Hahella sp. HNIBRBA332: one gene and its partner. The protein of the gene in region 2 binds, or shares a complex with, the protein of the main gene of each other region. Links are inferred from orthologs where the notes say so. Each region holds a gene or a part of one and is shown on either strand. Other genes may lie near its edges.

Region 1 (4,105 bases), 6.3 Mb from region 2 along the record:
CAAAATGACAGTCTGCGCGCCGCGGCGACGCAGGTTGGCTTTGCCTATCTCCAAGGACTCCAGCCCAGGGTTGATTTCCGCGCCTGGTCCGTTGCCTCTTGGGTAACGCACTGCTGCGGGACCTGTGAATCTGTATCCTGTAGTCAGCATTTTACGGGTTTCATCTTCATCCGACGGCGCCATGACCACCATATTGGGGATGCAACGCAGGTAGGTGAGATCAAAACTGCCGGCGTGGGTAGGACCGTCTTCGCCGACCAAACCTGCGCGGTCGATAGCGAAAAGCACATCCAGATTCTGAATTGCGACATCGTGAATGAGCTGGTCATAGGCGCGCTGCAGGAAGGTGGAGTAAATGGCCACTACCGGCTTGGCTCCGTCGCAAGCCAAGCCAGCGGCTAAAGTCACTGCATGCTGCTCCGCGATGGCGACATCGTAATAACGTTCCGGGAAGCGTTTGGAGAACTCGATCAGATCGGAGCCTTCGCACATGGCGGGAGTGATGCCCACCAAGCTGGCGTCCTGTTCCGCCATGTCGCACAACCACTGACCAAAAATATTGGAGTAGCGCGGCTTTTTGGGCGCTTTGGCGGTGTCTTGCACCTTGGGCTTGGGTTCAATCTTGTTGATGGCGTGATAGCCGATAGGGTCGCTTTCCGCATGAGCGAAGCCCTTGCCCTTTTTCGTGACCACATGCAGGAACTGAGGTCCGCTCAGTTCCTTGATATTATTCAGGGTTTCAACTAAACGAGGCAGATCGTGGCCGTCTATCGGTCCGATATAGTTGAAGCCAAGCTCTTCGAACAGAGTGCCTGGAGCGACCATGCCTTTAAAATGCTCTTCTGTTTTGCGAGCCAGCTCCATCAGACCCGGTGCGCCTTGCAGCACGCGCTTGCCGCTGTCGCGCATCTGATTGTATGTCTTGCTCGCCAACAGGCGGGCGAAATAGTTGGACAGCCCGCCGACATTACGGGAAATCGACATATCGTTGTCGTTCAGAATCACCAGCAGGTCCGCTTTAGTGTCGGCGGCGTGGTTCAAAGCTTCGAACGCCATACCCGCGGTCATGGCTCCGTCGCCGATAACGGCGATGGCTTTCCGGGGCAGGTTCTGCATGCGCGCGGCGATCGCCATGCCCAGTGCGGCGCTGATAGAGGTGCTGGAGTGTCCAACGCCAAAGGTGTCATAAGGGCTTTCCTCGCGACGGGGGAAAGCGGCGAGACCGTCCTTTTGGCGAATAGTGAGCATTTGCTCACGGCGGCCAGTAAGTATTTTGTGGGGATAAGCTTGATGACCCACGTCCCAAACCAGTCGGTCGTCGGGAGTATTGAAGGCGTAGTGCAAGGCTACGGTTAACTCCACCACGCCCAGGCCCGCGCCGAAATGGCCGCCGGATTGGCCTACGCTGTACAGCAAAAATGCACGTAGTTCGTGCGCCAACTGCAGGAGCTCAGCTTCATTAAGAAGGCGCAGCTGGGCCGGAGAGTCGATTTTGTCGAGCAACGGCGTATTGGGCCGATGCACTGGAATTTCTTGAAATACGTATGGTTTTTGCATTCTTGCAGTTGTAGTCGCTCGGTTCTAAGGGATTAGCCGCCGGATCATAGCCTCGGACGCAAAAAAATTGCCTATAAAAGCAATCGGCCATTATAAGCGATGTTGGGTTGGAGAACACGGGCAATTGGCGATCAATGCGTGCGCTCGATCATGAAGCTGGCAAGATCCTGTAACCGGGAGTTCTGCAAACCCAGCGCCTGCAGCTGCGCGAGGGCTTCCTCATATAGCTGGCGCGCCTTCAGTTTCGCTTGTTCAAGACCCAATAGAGACGTGTACGTAGGTTTGTTGCGCTCGGCGTCTTTCCCTGCGGTTTTACCTAATACGCTGGTGTCGCTTTCCACGTCTATGATGTCGTCACGAACCTGAAACGCCAAGCCAATGGCCTGCGCGAAGCGGCGTAAGCCGTCAATGGTTTCTGCGTCAGTCCGGCCGGCGGACAGGGCGCCCAATACAATACTCGACTCAATCAGCGCGCCGGTTTTTTCCAGGTGCATGCGCTCCAATTCCTCAAGCTTGAGCGTATGGCCCTCTGAGTAGATATCGATAGCCTGTCCGCCGACCATGCCCTGATGCCCACTGGCGCGGGCAAGTTCTCGCACCATCTGCAGCATGCTTTCCGCGGATGCGCCTGAGGGCTCGGTTAATGCGCTAAACGCCAGTGTTTGCAGGCCATCGCCGACCAGAATGGCGGTGGCTTCGTCAAAAGCGATATGGCAAGTGGGTTTGCCTCGGCGCAGAGAATCGTCGTCCATTGCCGGCAAATCGTCATGCACCAAAGAGTAGGCGTGAATCAGTTCTACCGCGCAGCAGGCGGGTAACGCCTGTTGCAGGTCTCCGCCCAAGGCTTCCGTAGTAGCGAGCAACAGTAAAGGACGTACTCGCTTTCCGCCGTTAAGCACGCAATAACGCATGGCCTCATTCAGCCTGGCCTTGGGGCCTTCCGGATTGGGAAGCAGGTTGGCTAGGGCTTGGTCGATTTGGGCGCGGTTACGCTGGAAAAAGTCGTCGAGAGAATCAGTCTTCGGCGTCATTCTGATCAAAAGGTTTGGTTAGCGGGGCTCCGCGCTCTTCAATTAACTGTTGAACCTTTTGTTCTGCAGTCTGCAAGGCGGTTTGGCAGTGGCGAGTGAGTTGGACGCCTTCTTCAAAAGCGACCAGGGCTTCTTCCAGTTTAAGGTCGCCTTGCTCCAGCTTTCTCACCAGGACTTCTAGACGCTGCAATGCGTCTTCGAAATCGGGCGTTGAGCCGCTGGTGGAGGGACTTACATCAGAGTTGGCGTTTTTTTCAGTCATTGTGTTCTTATGCCGGTTTTTGCGCAGAGCCACCCTACCTGAGAGCGCCGTCAGGGTCAATCGGTCGCCGTTAAAATTCAGCCGCAGCGGGCTTTGTCGGCGTCTTCTTCATTAAACTAACACCCGGATAAGTCAGCAGTTTTTAAATTCCCTGTCTATACTTTGGGGAAGCCCGGCGCGGCCAGTCTCAGCGCCGGCATCCTCTGGGTTTATTCTGTACTGTCCACCCGTAAAGGAGCGCTTTGTGGATTTAGCTACGCTTTTGGGCCTCATTGGCGGTTTGGCTATCGTTGCGATGGCGATGATGTTGGGCGGCTCAATTGGAATGTTTGTTGATGTGCCGTCGCTGCTCATCGTATTTGGCGGTACGCTTCTGGTTGTTTTGATGAAGTTTTCGCTCGGTCAGTTCCTAAGCGCTGGCAAGGTGGCGGCCAAGGCTTTTATGTTCAAGCTGGATAAGCCCGAAGAGTTAATTGAACAGGTCGTTGAGCTGGCTGATGCCGCCAGAAAAGGCGGCCTGCTCTCCCTGGAAGGCAAAGAAATACCCAACGCATTCCTGTCTAAAGGCATACAACTGCTGATAGACGGCCATGACGGCGACGTCGTCAAAGCACTGCTGACCAAGGACCGTAATCTCACTGTAGACAGGCACAAGCAAGGATCTTCCGTATTCGGAGCAATGGGGGATGTCGCCCCCGCGATGGGGATGATTGGGACGCTGATTGGTCTGGTGGCGATGCTGTCGAATATGGATGATCCAAAGTCAATTGGACCTGCGATGGCCGTTGCGCTGCTGACCACGTTATACGGCGCCATGTTGGCGAATATGATCGCTATTCCGGTTGCAGATAAATTGAAACTGAGAATGGGAGAGGAAGAGCAGATCAAATCCATGATTATTGACGCTCTGTTGGCGATTCAGGCGGGGCAGAACCCACGTGTGATTGAAACCATGCTACGCACTTATCTGCCTGAAGGTAAACGTCAGACTGAAGAAGCCTGACGGGAGTGCGCCAATGAATGACGAAGAAGAGCAAAAGTGCGAATGTCCTCCCGGGCTGCCCGCCTGGATGGCGACTTTCGCCGATTTGATGTCCTTGCTGATGTGTTTCTTTGTGTTGCTACTGTCTTTCTCCGAGATGGACGCGCTCAAGTTCAAGCGTTTGGCTGGCTCTATGCGGGAGGCCTTCGGCGTGCAGGCGATCGTCAATGTGGACAGTATTCCCAAGGGCACCAGCATCATCGCCCAAGAGTT
Region 2 (5,403 bases):
CTGGCGCGCTTCCTGGCCGTAAGCTCCTGACGCCTCCGCGGCGGCACTGTAGTGGCTGATCGCGGCGGCGGAATTATTGCTTTGCGCTTCGATATCGCCCAGCGCAAGATTGGCGACGGAAGTCGGCAGTAAATCGTTGGCCCGGCGTAGATCCAGCGCGGCTTTGGCGCTGTCTCCTATCTCTTTATAGGCCAGGCCGCGTTTGAGCGTGTGGGCGAAGTATTCCGGGTTCAGCGATACGGCTTTATCGTATTCTTTCAGTGCTGCAGAGTCTTTGTTCTGCTTCTTATAGATGTCGCCGCGCAGGGAGTAAAACATCGCTTCCTCCGGTTCCAGCTTGATGGCCTGATTGGCCCGTTGTAGCGCTTTGTCGGCGTCGCCTGCTTTCAGCGCCTTTACGCCTTCGTCATAGGCTTCATAGGCGGGAACGGTTTTGCGCAGGCGAGCCGTTGCTCTCATAAAGGCGTCTTTGCCGCGATAATTCGATTGGGGCAGCGTCAGGGCTGTGCGGCGGTTCTCTTCTACGCGTTCAGGGGAGGGCGGATGTGAGGCGAACAATCCTTCCAGCCAGTTCTGTGAGCGCCCTTCAGAGAGTTTTACGAACAATTGCTGCAGTTCCACTGCCGCCTGCGTGTCATAACCGGCGGAGGCCATGTATTGCATGCCGTAATGATCAGACTCCAGCTCATGATCCCGACCATACTTCGCCACCGCCATCGTGGCGCCCATGGCGGCTCCGCCCACCAGAATGTCCCGATAGTCCTGGTTGTCCAGCGCCAGTCCCAAACCGGCCACGCCGGCTGATATGAGCAAGTTCGACTGCATGCGCTTGGCGCTGTGGCGGGCGGCGGCGTGGACGATTTCGTGGCCGAGTACGGCGGCCAGTTGCGCCTCGTCATCCAGCTTCGCCAGCAGGCCGCGGTTGATGGCGATCTTGCCGGAGGGCAGCGCCCAGGCGTTGGGAACGGAATTATTGAGTACGACGAATTCGTAGGGCAGGTCGGGGCGGTCGCTGACTTTGGCGAGCTTTTCCCCAACTTGGCGAACATAGAAGGTCAGCTCTGGATCAAGATAATACAGTCCGCCCTGGGATTGTTGTGCGGGTTGGTACTGTTCCTGTCCCAGGCTCATCTCCTGCTGCTCGCTGATGATCATGATTTCGCGTTTGCCGGTAACCGGGTTCACACTGCACCCTTGCAGCAGGATCAAGATTAAGCACAGGCTACATGTAAAGAGGCGTAGCATTATCTTCTCCAAGCGTCTAAATGAATTTCTACAAAAAATGGTCAAGAATAATAACAAAGTATCTAACGATTAAGGTGTTATGAATCTACTGGATTATATTGCTCTCGTCTGGTTCTTATTGAATTGCGTCGGTTACACCTATTACTCGGAGCACCGCGCTAAAACCCGGCCCTGCCTCTCCAATACCCTGGATCTGTATCGCGCTGACTGGATGCGTCGTACGCTGATGCGCGACGCCCGTATCGCCGATGCTTCCGTGGTAGGCAATCTGGAGCGCAACGGCGCTTTTTTCGCCTCCAGCAGCTTATTGATCCTCGCGGGTTTGATCACCGCTATAGGGTATACGGACAAAGCCATGTCCGTCTTTAGTGATCTACCCTATATTGCACAGACCGGCAAGTTCATGTGGGAACTCAAGCTGGTGGTGCTGTGCGCGGTGTTCGTGTATGCCTTTTTTAAGTTCACCTGGTCGATGCGGCAATACAACTTCTGTGGGGTGCTGATCAGCAGCGCGCCGTTGACCTACGAGGACAAGGTCAGTTCCGGCGCGCGTGAGGCGTTGGCCCAGTCCGCCGCACGGGTGGCGAACCTGGCCGGGGATTCTTTTAACCTGGGTTTGCGGTCATACTATTATGGACTCGCCGTATTAACCTGGTTTATCCATCCGATATTGTTCATGGCGATAACCAGCGCTGTGGTGGCTATCCTGTTTCAACGGGAGTTCCGGTCCCGCGCTCTGAAAGCGTTGCGCGCCGGTAAGACCTTTGAGGATGAGGCGGCGGGGAAAGAGTAATCGCGGAGCGTCGACAATATAAAGCATGTGACGCTACCGCGGTTGAATCACTTTTGCGTTTGGGGCGGCTGAGGTTGATGAAGCCCGGTTGTCGACACGCAGGACGTTCATTCAATTTATACAGCGACGGATAACTGAAACATGCAGCAGTACGAACCCTGGGAGAACGACGAGCTTCGTTTCGGCCGGGTATCGAGGTTTCTGGATAGCCTTAATCAATGTCGAGAACTTGGCATTAAAGTGACTTGCGCCAATGCGGATGGCCTGGAGCTGGAACTGCCTTATAGCGAACACATCGTTGGCGATACCGATACGGGCGTTATCCATGGCGGCGCCATTACTACGTTGATGGATACCGCTTCCGGCGGCAGCGTATTATGTTGTCTGCCCGAACTGGAGTTGTGTCCCACCCTGGATCTGCGAGTGGACTACATGCGTCCGGCGCAGCCCGGCAAGACCGTCTTCGCGCGGGCCCGTTGCTATCGGGTGACCGGCACCATCGTCTTCACCCGTTGCGAAGCCTTCCAACGGGGCCCGGACACGACGGTGGCCAACTGCGTCGCCACGTTCATGCGGATTGGGCGTGACGCTTCCCCCGATTGGTTTTGGGAAAAGATCGAGGGCAGAAAGTAATCATGGAATCTTTACAGCAACACGTCGCGCAGGCTCATCGCAGCGGCGACTACAATAAGCTTCTGGAACTGATTCCCTACGCCAGCACCCTTGGTGTGCGCTGTGAGCGTTTCGGCAACGAAGTGGTGTTTATTCTGCCCAAGCGGGAGCAGAATTTGGGCAACCCCATTTTGCCTGCGATTCATGGTGGCGTGATCGGCGGATTCATGGAGTTGGCCGCTGCATTCCATCTCGCTATTTTCCTGGAGATCGACACCTTTCCGCGGATCGTCGACTTTTCTTTGGACTATCTGCGTGCAGGCTTGTATCAGGAGACGTATGCGGAATGTAAGCTGACTCGTCGCGGCAATCGCGTCGCCAATGTCAGCGTCAGCGCATGGCAGAAAAAGCGTAAGGACCCGATCGCATTGGCGCGGGCGCATTTTTTGCTGGGTTGAGGCGCTTTGTCGAGCCGCGGGTCCTTGCCTGCGGCTTGCTTATATTCTCCTTTTATATAGCACTTGTTAGTGCTTTCTTTTTGTGTCGCTCTTGTTTTTCTTATTGATGAGGTCGCTGCACACCGCTGGTTATGGTTTTTTTTCAGGTCAGGCGGATGCGATCACTTCACAATGAATTTCACCGTCGCTGAGACGGGCTTTGACCTTTTGCCCTGTCCGAACTTCTTTCTCGCTGCGAATAATCTGGCCATTTTCGTCAGAGACGATGGCGTATCCTCGCGCCAGGGTAGCGATTGGGCTGACCGCTTCCATGTGACCGCACAGCTTGGCGAAGTGCTGAGATTTGTGTCTTAACACAGACAAGACAGCGGTTTGCAAACGATGATCAAGGGCATCCACGGTGGCGTAGCGGTTTTTTAGAGACTGCCGGGGGCTGGACGCCAGCAGACGGTCATGCAGATGCGTCAATTGATTGCGACGAGCAGATAGCAGATTTTGTGCTTGCCGATGCAGACGCATTTCCAGATCATCCAGGCGCTGGGCGGACTCCTGCAGACGCCGGCCAGGATGCTTGAGGCGTTCTCGAAGCTGGTTGAGGCGCATGCCTTCCTGTCGCAACAGGCGCTGCGCAGCGGCGCCAAGCCTTTGTTCGTATATCAGAAAGCGATGTTTCCACTCAGCCTGGTCCGGACTGATTTTCTCCGCAGCGGCGGATGGCGTGGGCGCGCGAAGGTCGGCGACCAGATCGGCGATGGTGATGTCGGTTTCGTGTCCGACAGCGCTGACGATGGGGATGGCGCTCGCGGCAATGGCGCGGACCACGGGCTCTTCATTGAAGGCCCACAGATCTTCCAGCGAGCCGCCGCCGCGGCCCACAATCAGCACATCGCAGGCGTTAAGTCGGTTGGCGCTCGCTATCGCTGCGACGATAGCCGGTCCGGCTTCTTTGCCTTGAACCGGGACGGGAAACAATAAAACGGGAATGGCGGGGAAGCGTCTTTTCAGTACGGTGAGAATATCGCGCACTGCAGCGCCGGTCGGCGAGGTGATCACGCCGATCTGCTTGGGCATGGCGGGCAATGGGCGTTTGCGGGCGTCATCAAACAGACCCTCGCGAGACAGCTTCAGCTTCAATTCCTCGAAGGCGCGCCTTAGTTCGCCTTCTCCCGCCAGCTCCATACCTTCCGCAATTAACTGAAACTCGCCGCGTCCTTCATAAAGACTGACCTTGGCGCGCAAAGTAACCGCCTCTCCATCCCGGGGGCGCTGTTTCACAAACATATTGCGGTTGCGAAACATGGCGCAACGCACCTGGGCCTTGTCGTCCTTAAGAGAGAAATACCAGTGTCCAGAACTGGGACAACTGAAGTTGGAGATTTCACCGGTCACCCAGACCTGCATGAAGCTGACTTCCAAAAGTCGGCGCACTTGACGGTTTAATTCACTGACGGAAAGGGGAGAATGGGGGCTGAGCTCGCTCATTATGCTGTATTTTTATCCAACTCTGTGGCTTATTTTGCCCATTTGCAGGCGAATTACGGAATTTCTTAGAGAAAAGCGGGTATTAGGGAAGTCCGTAAGTTTACTGATTATGCCTTAAAATTTATAATAGTCCGATTAACTTATTTGCAAGCAAAAAGGCGATTCATATGCTGCGCATAGCTCAAGAAGCGCTAACCTTCGACGACGTTCTCCTCATCCCTGGTTATTCTGAAGTCCTGCCCAAAGACGTCAGCCTGACCACCCGACTTACCCGCGACATCACGATCAACCTCCCCCTTGTCTCCGCCGCCATGGATACCGTAACGGAAGCCCGTTTGGCTATCGCACTGGCGCAGGAAGGCGGCATCGGCATTATTCATAAGAATATGACGATCGAGCAGCAAGCGGCGGAAGTGCGTACGGTGAAGAAATTTGAAAGTGGTGTGGTGAAAGACCCCATCACTGTTTCACCGAACAACACGGTCAGTGAAGTTCGCGCTATCACCATGGCCAATAATATCTCTGGTCTGCCGGTGGTGGACGGTAAGGATCTGGTGGGCATTATCACCGGTCGCGACATCCGTTTTGAAAACAACCTGAACAAGAAAGTTCAGGAACTGATGACGCCGAAAGAGAAGCTGGTCACCGTCACCGAAGGTTACGACATGGAAACGGTGAAGAACCTGTTGCACCGTCACCGTATCGAAAAAGTGTTGGTGGTGAACAACGAGTTTGAGCTGAAGGGCTTGATCACGCTGAAAGATATTCAGAAGGCGCAGGACTACCCACGCGCGTCCAAGGACGAGCAAGGGC

The links.
Region 1: the proteins of xseA (region 2) and O5O45_RS30865 are in contact, whole or in part, in a cryo-EM structure (PDB 8TXR), measured with the Escherichia coli proteins. The link is inferred for Hahella sp. HNIBRBA332 from one-to-one orthologs.

Annotation. Positions count from the first base shown.
Region 1 is NZ_CP132203.1:6,931,798-6,935,902, forward strand. The notes cover bases 1,212-4,105. They hold O5O45_RS30865 (exodeoxyribonuclease VII small subunit), read right to left. Parts: upstream 2,851-4,105; coding sequence 2,572-2,850; downstream 1,212-2,571. Other genes in these bases: dxs (1-deoxy-D-xylulose-5-phosphate synthase), read right to left, coding at 1,212-1,557; O5O45_RS30860 (polyprenyl synthetase family protein), read right to left, coding at 1,689-2,588; pomA (flagellar motor protein PomA), read left to right, coding at 3,095-3,853; O5O45_RS30875 (flagellar motor protein MotB), read left to right, coding at 3,867-4,105. Also shown: more of dxs, read right to left, coding at 1-1,211. UniProt on the Escherichia coli protein: Bidirectionally degrades single-stranded DNA into large acid-insoluble oligonucleotides, which are then degraded further into small acid-soluble oligonucleotides.
Region 2 is NZ_CP132203.1:630,624-636,026, forward strand. What follows is about bases 2,424-5,403. They hold xseA (exodeoxyribonuclease VII large subunit), read right to left. Parts: upstream 4,591-5,403; coding sequence 3,256-4,590; downstream 2,424-3,255. Other genes in these bases: O5O45_RS03040 (PaaI family thioesterase), read left to right, coding at 2,424-2,671; O5O45_RS03045 (PaaI family thioesterase), read left to right, coding at 2,674-3,108; guaB (IMP dehydrogenase), read left to right, coding at 4,758-5,403. In the rest of the region: O5O45_RS03030 (M48 family metalloprotease), read right to left, coding at 1-1,185; O5O45_RS03035 (DUF599 domain-containing protein), read left to right, coding at 1,325-2,038; more of O5O45_RS03040, read left to right, coding at 2,180-2,423. UniProt on the Escherichia coli protein: Bidirectionally degrades single-stranded DNA into large acid-insoluble oligonucleotides, which are then degraded further into small acid-soluble oligonucleotides.